Regions from separate parts of the Paenibacillus sp. MER 180 genome, predicted to be linked through region 3. Evidence: riboswitches for the same ligand, from Rfam matches in the RefSeq annotation. Region 3 holds a riboswitch; each other region holds the start of a gene.
The links. Region 3 has a riboswitch for cyclic di-AMP ahead of M3661_RS17810 (TrkH family potassium uptake protein). Riboswitches for the same ligand answer to the same signal wherever they lie in the genome.
Positions count from the first base shown of each region.

Region 1 (3,279 bases), on a different contig from region 3:
ATGCTGAGAACGGACTGTCCATGCAGGATATTAGCGCCAAATTGTTCTTATCCTATGGAACGGTGCGCAACTATATGTCGGATGCGATTAGCAAAGTAGGAGCGGGTACGCGCATTGAGGCGATTCGAACTGCCAGGGAGAAGGGCTGGCTGGATTAAGAACTGCTGCTGGAATATATGCAGAAGATACTTGATAGAGAATTGTCGGCTCAATTAGCATCCAGAAAATAAATGGGTAAGTGCTTCATTCTCTCTAAGTGAATATTTAGCTTATTTTCAGTTTCATTTCAGGAATTACGAACATACTATAGCCATCCCTTACATAAGGAGGTGGAACCTATGAAACGCAATTCAACCGTAGCAGCGTGGACGTGCCTAATGCTTCTCTTGATGGCTTCACCTGCAGCAGCGCAAAGCAGAACTGCGCTAGATGCTGCTGCAGATAAGAGCAGGGAGCAAGCTGCTGTACGAGTGGTCACTTCATCTCAGGCTGTAGTACAGCCGAATCAGCAGAGCACGGAGACAGATAAGCAATTAGAACAAGTACAGGCACAAATGAAGGAGCTTCGTGCAGAAATGAAACAGCTGCGCGAGAAGAAGCTTCAATTGCTCGCTAAGAAACATGGAATTTCGACAGAAGGCAAGAGCAACAAGCAAATTCACCAGGAATTACGCGAGAAATTAGGCATAAAAGGACGACTGTTCCACGAGAAACATCATAATAATGGGAAGCATGTCGAGGATCGTCAGACTCAGCTTCAGCACGAGGAAGAAAAGCATCGAGCGGAGGCGGATGGGCTCACACCAGAAGAGATTAAGGCGAAATTCCAAGAATCGAATGGGTCAGTCAAGTAAATCAGAAGCGTCTATGCGAAAATAGTGAATATCCAGACAAGATATCGGGACATGCGCACAAGCGCATGTCCTTGTGTCGTTAATGGCGATGAGAATGGTTGAAACCGAAAAAGAAATATTTCGTAAAGATAGATAAAAGCACGAATCGTTGACATGCAGAGATGCATAGGATAAAGAAGTTGGATTTGCGCGGATAATGAGGGTAACATGAAACAACCCGACGAAAAGGCGCGTAGCGCTTCTCATCGGGTTATGTAGTCGTTCATATCATTATTAAGAGTGCAGTAAACAATCAAACTATTGATATTATTGATTTTCAGTAGCGATAGAAGAAAAATCATTCTCGTTCATTACACGACGAGCACCTACATAGCGCTTCTCGTAGTAGTCCATGCTAAGGCTGTCGATGCGTGTACCCTTGCTTGTCGAAGCGTGTGCGAATTTGTTGTCGCCTACGTAAATGCCGACATGCGATACACCGTTGCCGCCGCTTGTGTCAAAGAAGACCAGGTCTCCTGGACGAAGCTCGTCTTTGCTAACTTTCTCACCAGAGTCAAATTGCGACGAAGATGTGCGAGGAAGATCAATTTCGAACTTGTTGAACACGTACTTCGTAAATCCGGAGCAGTCAAAGCCTTTCGTTGTTGTACCACCATACTTGTACGAAATGCCAAGCAAACCTTCAATCGTGTTGTCCATTTTGGATGCTGCGAATGTGCTGCCTGCACTGAACGAAGTAAACAGAACGCTCAGTCCGAGCACCGCTGTAACTAGCTTCTTCTTCAAAGGGAAAGCTCCTTCCGTGCCTGCGAGGTTAGCTGGAGGGTTCGGTTGAAGGACCCCTATGATCCCTGTGTTACAAGATCAATTCACCCGTAAAAACTGGTTCCCCCGCTTTCCGGTCCGCCCGGAAACTCGGCATTCTGGTTTTGGGATTATGTATTGCTGCGTGCGATAGTAACAATTTTGCAAGAGTTAGTGCCGCTTTCATGACAAAGTTGTAATAAATCTAGATTTATTGTAACAGACGGAAATTCCTTTGACAAATATTTTTTGTCCTTGACACGAAAAAAACTTGTCAGATCAGCGTTTTTTTCGCCGATAGACAAGTTTTTTAATTCATTTTGTTAGGTTACGCTGCTTCAATATCATCGTAACCCTTTGTAACTTTGTAACTTTGTAACTTTTTAACTCTGTAACTAAATTGCGTTCGATCAGAACCCCCATTATTTCATCTGTTGCTCTGCTTCCTGCCAGACAGCGTGGCGTGCAGACAATCCCCACATTTTAAGTATAGTCATAATGGCAGGCAATGCCTGTTGAATAATGAGTGCGGTAATTCCGGTGAACACGGCCGCCGCCGTTGTGGACAATATGCCTACGCCAATAGTGATACCAATAAAGAGAAGTGACAATCCTAGAATGGGAAGCAAGCGACGAGTTCCGGCTGTCACAGATCGAATTAACGGTGTTTCTGAGGCAGCGCCGAAGTTAAGGAATAAGAACAATTGATGAACAAGCCAGCCGCCAATGAACCAAGCGATTACAAACGGTGCCACTGCCACGAGTAAGGAAGACAGAGAAGCCGATGTGGACAGGGCATGGGCCGCATAAGGAACGAACCATATAGCGGGTGCGATAATGAGCAGTGTCTCGAGTAGATAGAGGACAAGCATTGGCTTCCAAGCGAGCTTGATCCCTTGGAAGAAGGCAAGCCCCTGCTGCTTGGGCCGTGACATAGCATGGAATACACCCGCGTGAATGAAGGGGGTAAGCAGCATATGGACGGCAACGAATCCGAGGATAGCCCATAAGTAAGGGAAATAGTCATTCGTCTTCATTAGATAGAACTGGCTTTCGGTCAGAAAGAGCTGCCTGCTCATCTCGGTAGGTGCTGGATCTGGGTAACGGCGCAGGATAGGTGTTACCACTCCATCGACGAAGCGATAGAGGAAGAACCCCCATAACAGTTGGTACAAGAATAGAATGACCCATATATAGATGTGCTCTTTGCACCAATTCCAGCCTGAACGCACATAAGCCTTCACACTATCACCACCCCAAAATGTTCGTAACAGCTTCGATTACCTTGATGACGGATAAATTAACTCGTGTACGGACAGGTTCATCGACATGAGCACGCATATAATTATTGATGTGCTTGTTCTCAACGACAATCGAATATAGAGGATCAACCATGACCCAGCTGAGCGGCGCTTTATGGGTGACGGTATATTGGATGCGGTCTCCCTCTCCATTCCATCCCTTGCGAGTCGTCGTGCCATCCGAGAATCCGAATACGATCGGAATGGATGGATAATTGGCACCGAGCTTGCGGATATAGACAGTCGCTTCATATTGGGTAGACCCATTCGATTCAATCGTACGTGAATCAATGTTCTCCACGGCGAAGTCTGCCATCATG
Region 1 is NZ_JAMAVT010000023.1:47,406-50,684, forward strand. It holds gene M3661_RS26085 (response regulator transcription factor) at 1-158, shown strand, start outside; gene M3661_RS26090 (serine protease) at 339-854, shown strand; gene M3661_RS26095 (C40 family peptidase) at 1,161-1,640, opposite strand; cyclic di-AMP (ydaO/yuaA leader) riboswitch at 1,644-1,785, opposite strand; gene M3661_RS26100 (hypothetical protein) at 2,081-2,902, opposite strand; gene M3661_RS26105 (M1 family metallopeptidase) at 2,907-3,279, opposite strand, start outside.
Region 1: another riboswitch for cyclic di-AMP. It lies ahead of M3661_RS26095 (C40 family peptidase); the one in region 3 lies ahead of M3661_RS17810 (TrkH family potassium uptake protein).

Region 2 (3,279 bases), on a different contig from region 3:
CCGCCCTCTTACTCGCACTGCTTCTGAAGCGTGATGAACAACAGCCTTATATAAGCAAGCCTTTATATGAACACATTGCGAAGCGAGTTGTTGATTATTGCATGCAGGAGAACGATTATCGCGATTATGTAGAAGTTAAGGGATGGGCTCATGCTCCAGCTCACATCGCAGATGTCATGGCTGCTTGTGTACGCAGTCCACACATTGGCCCAGAGGAATGCAAGAAGCTTCTCAGTGCCATTGAGCACATGCTTCTTCATGCGAATCATATCTTGCGAACAGAGGAAGATGAACGCATGGCGACAGCCGTCGTGTCAATGCTTGAGCTTAATAAGTTGTCGTTCACGTCCTATTGCGCGTGGCTTATGCAGGTTGAGCTGCCCAATGAAGACAAAGTGATTCATCGCTGTAGACGCATAAATGTTAAAAATTTTGCTCGATCTGTATGGATGCGTGCAGCAATGAGAGAATTCATCGATCCAACAACAGAATGGCACAATTGGTATAACATTGAAAAGAAACTGAATCCGGTCTTTAACAGAGACATATAAGATCAGCTTCATTTCTGTTAATTTCCTCGTTATTCTCTTGTAGAGCGCCTGATTAAATACAAAAAAAAGAACCTGCACTTACCTGCAGGTTCTTGATGTGATATCTACATACTTAACTCGTTAGCCTGTGAATGATTGTACCCACACGCCATTGTAGTATGCAACACCGATGGAAGTGAAGCTGGAGTTCAGGATGTTCTTACGGTGTCCATCGCTGTTCATCCATGCGTTCATTACTTCTTGCGGATTACGTTGGCCTTTGGCAATGTTCTCGCCAGCAGTATTGAAATTGACACCTTGTGCTCTCATCAGATCGAATGGGGAGCCAAGTGTTGGAGATTGATGGTCAAAGTAGTTGTTATCATTCATATCTTTCGCCTTGATCATCGCAACTTTGTTCAATTGTGCATCGGATTTCAATGGCTGCAAACCAGCATTCGCACGTTCTTGGTTCACCAAATCGATAACTTGGCTAGCGAAGTCACTGTTCGCATTGTTGTTGTCTTGTGGCGCAGTTGGTTTATTTTCACCAGGTGTTACTGGTTTTTCAGCTTCTGGTTTGTTTACTTCTGGTTTGTTTACTTCTGGTTTGTTTACTTCTGGTTTGTTAACCTCAGGCTTTTCAACTTCAGGTTTCTCGATTTCTGGCTTCTCTACCTCAGGTTTCTCAACTTCAGGTTTGTTTGCTTCTGGCTTTTCAACCTCAGGTTTATTTACTACCGGCTTGTCCACCTCTGGTTTTTGAACTGGAGGCGGAACGATTGGCTTGTTCCCAATTTCTTTTTGAATGGCTTCCATCCATTTGGACAAGATTTGCTTCAATTCCGAGTTATCTTGGAAGATACTATTGAGATCCATATTCATACCCAGGTTTGAACAATTCGAGTTCATCATCGGATTCGGCTGTTGCACTGGGCTAACGGGTGCTGCCATAGCAGAGTTTACCGCCATAACCGGTGCCAATGCAATCGCACTTGTAATTACAACTTTCTTAAATGTCTTCTTCATCCTGTACATCTCTCCCTTTGCAGCCTGCGAGGTTAGCTGTCGGGTTCGGGTTAAAGTGGACTCCCCTGTCGCTACACGACTTCACCCCAATGAATCGGTTCCCCCGCGCTCTGATGAGCTTCGGCTTGTTTTGTGGTACGTTTCCGATCCTAACACGGATAATACAGGAGATCATTTCAAATATATTGTAATTAATTATAATATCTTCCAAACAAAAAGAACCGGAGTATGCTAGACTGCACTCCGGTTCTACTTTTCTAGTATTCCATTTGGTCGGAAATTGATCTATTCCTAATCCGCTCGCTTCTTACTTGATCACTTGGGACAACGCTGTGAAAATCACACCAAGCGCATAGGCACCAGCATCAGGATAGCCAAGACTCCGTTCGCCAACCGTCCCCGCTCTTCCCATACGAGCTACAATTGTCTCTGTATACTTTGCACCTTGAACAGCAGCCTCTGCCGCTTTCACAGAAGCAGTCTTCACGTCATCGCCCTCAGCCGCACTTTGCACCCACGCATCTGCAAATGGTGCCAGTGCATCGACAAGTGTCTTATCCCCAACTACAGCTCCTCTTCCGAAGGAGCGCTCGCCCGTGTCTTGAATGCCTTTAACAACGGCTTGCATCATTTGTGCAAATTCAGAAACGGACAATTCTACGCGTTCGCCCGCGAACTTGCTGGCTGCACGGAATGCTGAACCCCAGATTGGGCCGGAAGCGCCGCCGCAATGCTCCATAATAACTAATGAGCAAGCATGGAGGAAGTTGCCCAAGTTGTCTGAATGATGTGCAATGATGTCATGCCATTCTCTTTTCAATTGCTTAAAGCCCTTCGCCACACTCATACCGAAGTCGCCATCACCTGCATGTGAATCCAAATCGCAGAATGGAACCTCATTTTCAATGATGATTTCACTCATCTTGTCTGTTAGATAGATCAGGTTATTAACCGTGAACACATTATGTTCGACCTTCGAGAAGGACTCGTCCGTCTCTACTGTGAAAGATACCTCTTGGCTCGCAGTTCCTGCTTCGGACATCTCCTCAGGATGGATTGGTTCAAATGAACCACTCACCTGCAACGCCGGTGTATTGCAGCTTGCTTCGAGGTAATGCTTAAGCTGTTCATCCAAGCGGATAACCGACACCGACGCGCCAGCCATATCGATACTTGTCATGTAGTTGCCTACGAATACTTTGACAAGAGTAATTTGTTGTGCATGAATCTCCCGAACTACGGCGTTCGCCAGCAAGTACAATTCTTGCAGCGGGGATCCGCCAAATCCGTTAATCAGCACGGCTAGCTCCTGCTCCGAGCCTGCTGTAATCTTCATGTCACGGAACAAATCCGCAACCATTTTCTTCGCCAGTTCGTTAGCAGAAGCGATCTTCTCTCGGCGAATACCAGGCTCCCCATGAATTCCTACGCCATATTCGATCTCATCGTCATTCAACTGGAACGTTGGTGTTCCTTTCGCTGGAACTGTGCATGAGGTAAGCGCGAATCCAATACTTCTTGTGTTGTCGATCGCGTGCTGGGCAATCGCCTTCACTTCTGCAAGCTCCAAGCCCTCTTCAGCGGCCGCACCTGCAATCTTATGAACGAGCACTGTCCCTGCAACACCTCTGCGGCCAACCGTGTATAGACTGTCCTCTACAGCTATATCGTCGTCCACTTTGACATAATCGACCTGAATTCCGTCTTCTGTGGCTAGATG
Region 2 is NZ_JAMAVT010000005.1:239,913-243,191, forward strand. It holds gene M3661_RS10460 (DUF2785 domain-containing protein) at 1-551, shown strand, start outside; gene M3661_RS10465 (CAP domain-containing protein) at 672-1,559, opposite strand; cyclic di-AMP (ydaO/yuaA leader) riboswitch at 1,566-1,695, opposite strand; gene dhaK (dihydroxyacetone kinase subunit DhaK) at 1,867-3,279, opposite strand, start outside.
Region 2: another riboswitch for cyclic di-AMP. It lies ahead of M3661_RS10465 (CAP domain-containing protein); the one in region 3 lies ahead of M3661_RS17810 (TrkH family potassium uptake protein).

Region 3 (3,279 bases):
CTCTGCAATGGTATATTCCTTGGACAATTCAATGTAATCCAGCAAGTTCGGTGATACAAGTTGATGAGCTACGCGAATGCCCATATCCCGCTCCGGGTAAATAACCCTATCCACACCAATCCGCTCCAGAACACGTCCATGCAATTCAGAAAGTGCTTTGGCGACAACCTTCTTCACGCCAAGTTCCTTCATCTGAATACTGACCAGAATGCTCGTCTGAATATCGTCACCAATGGCTACGATTGCGCAATCGAAGTTACGTATGCCGAGTGAGCGCAGCACCTCTTCATCTGATGCGTCCGCTACAACTGCATGGGTTACGAAACCCATAACATCCCCAATTACTTCCTCATCTTTATCAATGCCTAGCACCTGATGTCCAAGCTTGACTAGCTCCTTCGCGAGACTCGAACCGAAACGTCCCATCCCGATCACTGCAAACTGCTGCAACTCCATATCCCTGTATACTCCTTCGTCCGTTACAATCTAACTTGCTTATCCTATCGTTATTTTTCCTTCTGGGTGTCGGTATAATTCCCGCTCATTTTTCGGGCCTAACGCATAAGCCAACGTTAATGGACCAAGACGGCCTGCAAACATCGTCAGGCTCAGCAGCACTTTTCCGATATCTGATAAATCCGCCGTCAATCCCATTGATAACCCTACCGTTCCGAAGGCCGATGTTGTATCAAATAATATCATCAGGAAGCTATGATCTTCTGTTGTCGACAATATCATCGATACGATAATGACCAAGAACAATGACAGCAACGTTAGCGTAACTGCTTTGAAGATACGATCCTTGGCGAGTCGGTACCGGTAAATGACGATATCTTCTTTCCCGCGAATCATGGCAAATACAGCTCCAATGAGAATGGCGAACGTCGTCGTCTTAATACCACCACCAGTGGATCCTGGTGATGCCCCGATGAACATCAAAAGAACCATAAAAAATTGCGAGGCTTGGCGCATGGCTCCGATGTCAATCGTATTCGCTCCAGCGGTACGCGGGCTGACAGATTGGAACATGGATGCCCAGAACTTCTCCCAACCATTCAAACTGCCTAACGTGCGTGCATTGGTAAATTCAAATATAAATATAACGACCGTTCCGATTACAATGAGCAATCCCGTCATCGTTAACACGATCTTCGTATGCAGAGACAACTTGCGAGTACGCTTATATTCCACCAAATCGGACAAGACGATAAATCCAATTCCGCCGAGGATAATAAGCAGCATCGATACCAGGTTAATAATAGGGTCTCCGACATAGCTGGTTAAGCTCGAAAACGGCCCACTGACAGAGCCGAATAAATCAAAGCCTGCGTTATTGAAAAAAGAAACAGCATGGAAGATACCGAAATAAATGGCCTTGCCTAGCGGAAGATCAAATGCCCATCGCACGGAGAACAGTACAGCTGCCGTCCCCTCGATACATACCGCAAACAAGATCACTTTACGGATAAGGCGCACGATGCCTTCCATGCTGCCCTGATTAAGCGCTTCTTGCAATATAAGCCTTTCCTTCAGCGATATCTTCTTCTTCAGTGCTAATGCAAACAGCGTTGCCATTGTCATGAATCCAAGCCCGCCAATTTGGATAAGCAGCATGATGACCACCTGCCCGAATACGGTAAAATGAGTGCCCGTATCCACCACAATGAGCCCCGTCACACAAGTTGCTGACGTTGACGTGAACAATGCATCGAGGAATGGCAGCGGAATCCCATCCGCATTTGATATCGGAAGCATGAGTAGAAATGCGCCCAATAATACAATTGCTGCAAACCCTACAACCAGAATTCGCGGTGGTGTCAGATTGAATCGAATGGCCTTTTTTGTTCCCTCCACGGGAGTCACCTCTTTTTTTCCCCACGAAAAAAAGCACTGGAAATCCAATGCTATCGCTGGTATCCTGACGTACATGCCTACGAGGTTAGCTGTCGGATTCGGGCACGTTCAGGCTGCCCTAATCGCAAGTGGATTCTATGCATCCACAACTGCGATATTCACCCCATTTATCGGGTCCCCCGCTTTCGTTCATTCACGAAACTCGGCTTGTATGCAATTCATAACGAGATTATATACGTTTCCCCTGCAGCATACAAAGTCAAGGAATGAACAAATTAACCAGAATAAGACGAAAAACTTGAAGAAATAGCGCTTACAATCCCCCATTTTCTTCAATTGTATTCAAAACACTCATTTTCGCTAGGTGTTTCTTCATTTTCTCTGCTGGACTTTACAAAGTTGAAGTGGATAAAATGAACAAATAAGCAACCATACGCTAAATGTGTGATGGAATGGAGGTTCCAACATGTCCTATGTATCCAAGCCGCTTCTTCTTTCTTCTGTGGCCGGATTTCTATTATTCCTCATTGTTCAGGTATTCATTCCCTTTCAGCAGACAGAAGCCATGATGGAATCAGCAGCCAGCCAATCCCTCTTAACCAAAGAGAAAGCAGCGCAAAAGGCACTCACATTTGTACAGGACTTAAAACAGTTCCATATTTCAATTACACCTGAAGAAGATACTGCTCCAACCGTCATTTATCGCAGTCAATCAACGGTTTCCGGCTACATGAGCAAGGAGAAGCTGACCGCTTCATTTCAGAAATGGGAACCATCCAGTCCCTATGATACTTTTCAGGTATTATTGAATATGAATCGGGCTGGAAAATCCGGTGTCATGCGCATTGACGTTCACATGACAAGCGGTCGTATTATTGGATTCGAATGGGAGGAAAAGCCTCCTATCCCCTCCGACATAAACGGGGTTACGGGAAATCATGTGGATATGGCGTCAGCAGAAGATGCGGAGACTGCCTTGGATTCAGTGAACCGCAAGAAGCTTGCTGATACACTCTTGAAGCACATGGGATGGAATCCTGCCCAATTAAAACTAATCGCATCATCGGCGGAGCTAGACACGGTAGAGTATAACGTGCCTGAAGCACGACTTGGTGAAGCCGCATTGAACGTGAAGGCCGTCTTCTCCCAAGATCGCATTGTCATGCTGAAGCCCTACTGGGTTATCCCGAACAGCTATCTAGCTGAAGAACTGCATCAAACGAAGACTGCATCGTCCATTTACAATATCGGCTATATGTGGATGACGATCCTACTAAGTACATGTTCACTGATCGCTTGCATCGTCTACCGCCATGGCCTGAAGTTCGGATCGAAGACATTGTTCGCCCTTACTACCGTCTCATGCGGAATTTCTCTGCTGCATCTATGGAACGCGCTTCCGGGTCTCTTCGCTCTGGAACTCCG
Region 3 is NZ_JAMAVT010000010.1:148,494-151,772, reverse strand. It holds gene M3661_RS17815 (potassium channel family protein) at 1-456, opposite strand, end outside; gene M3661_RS17810 (TrkH family potassium uptake protein) at 496-1,854, opposite strand; cyclic di-AMP (ydaO/yuaA leader) riboswitch at 1,914-2,072, opposite strand; gene M3661_RS17805 (CPBP family intramembrane glutamic endopeptidase) at 2,321-3,279, shown strand, end outside.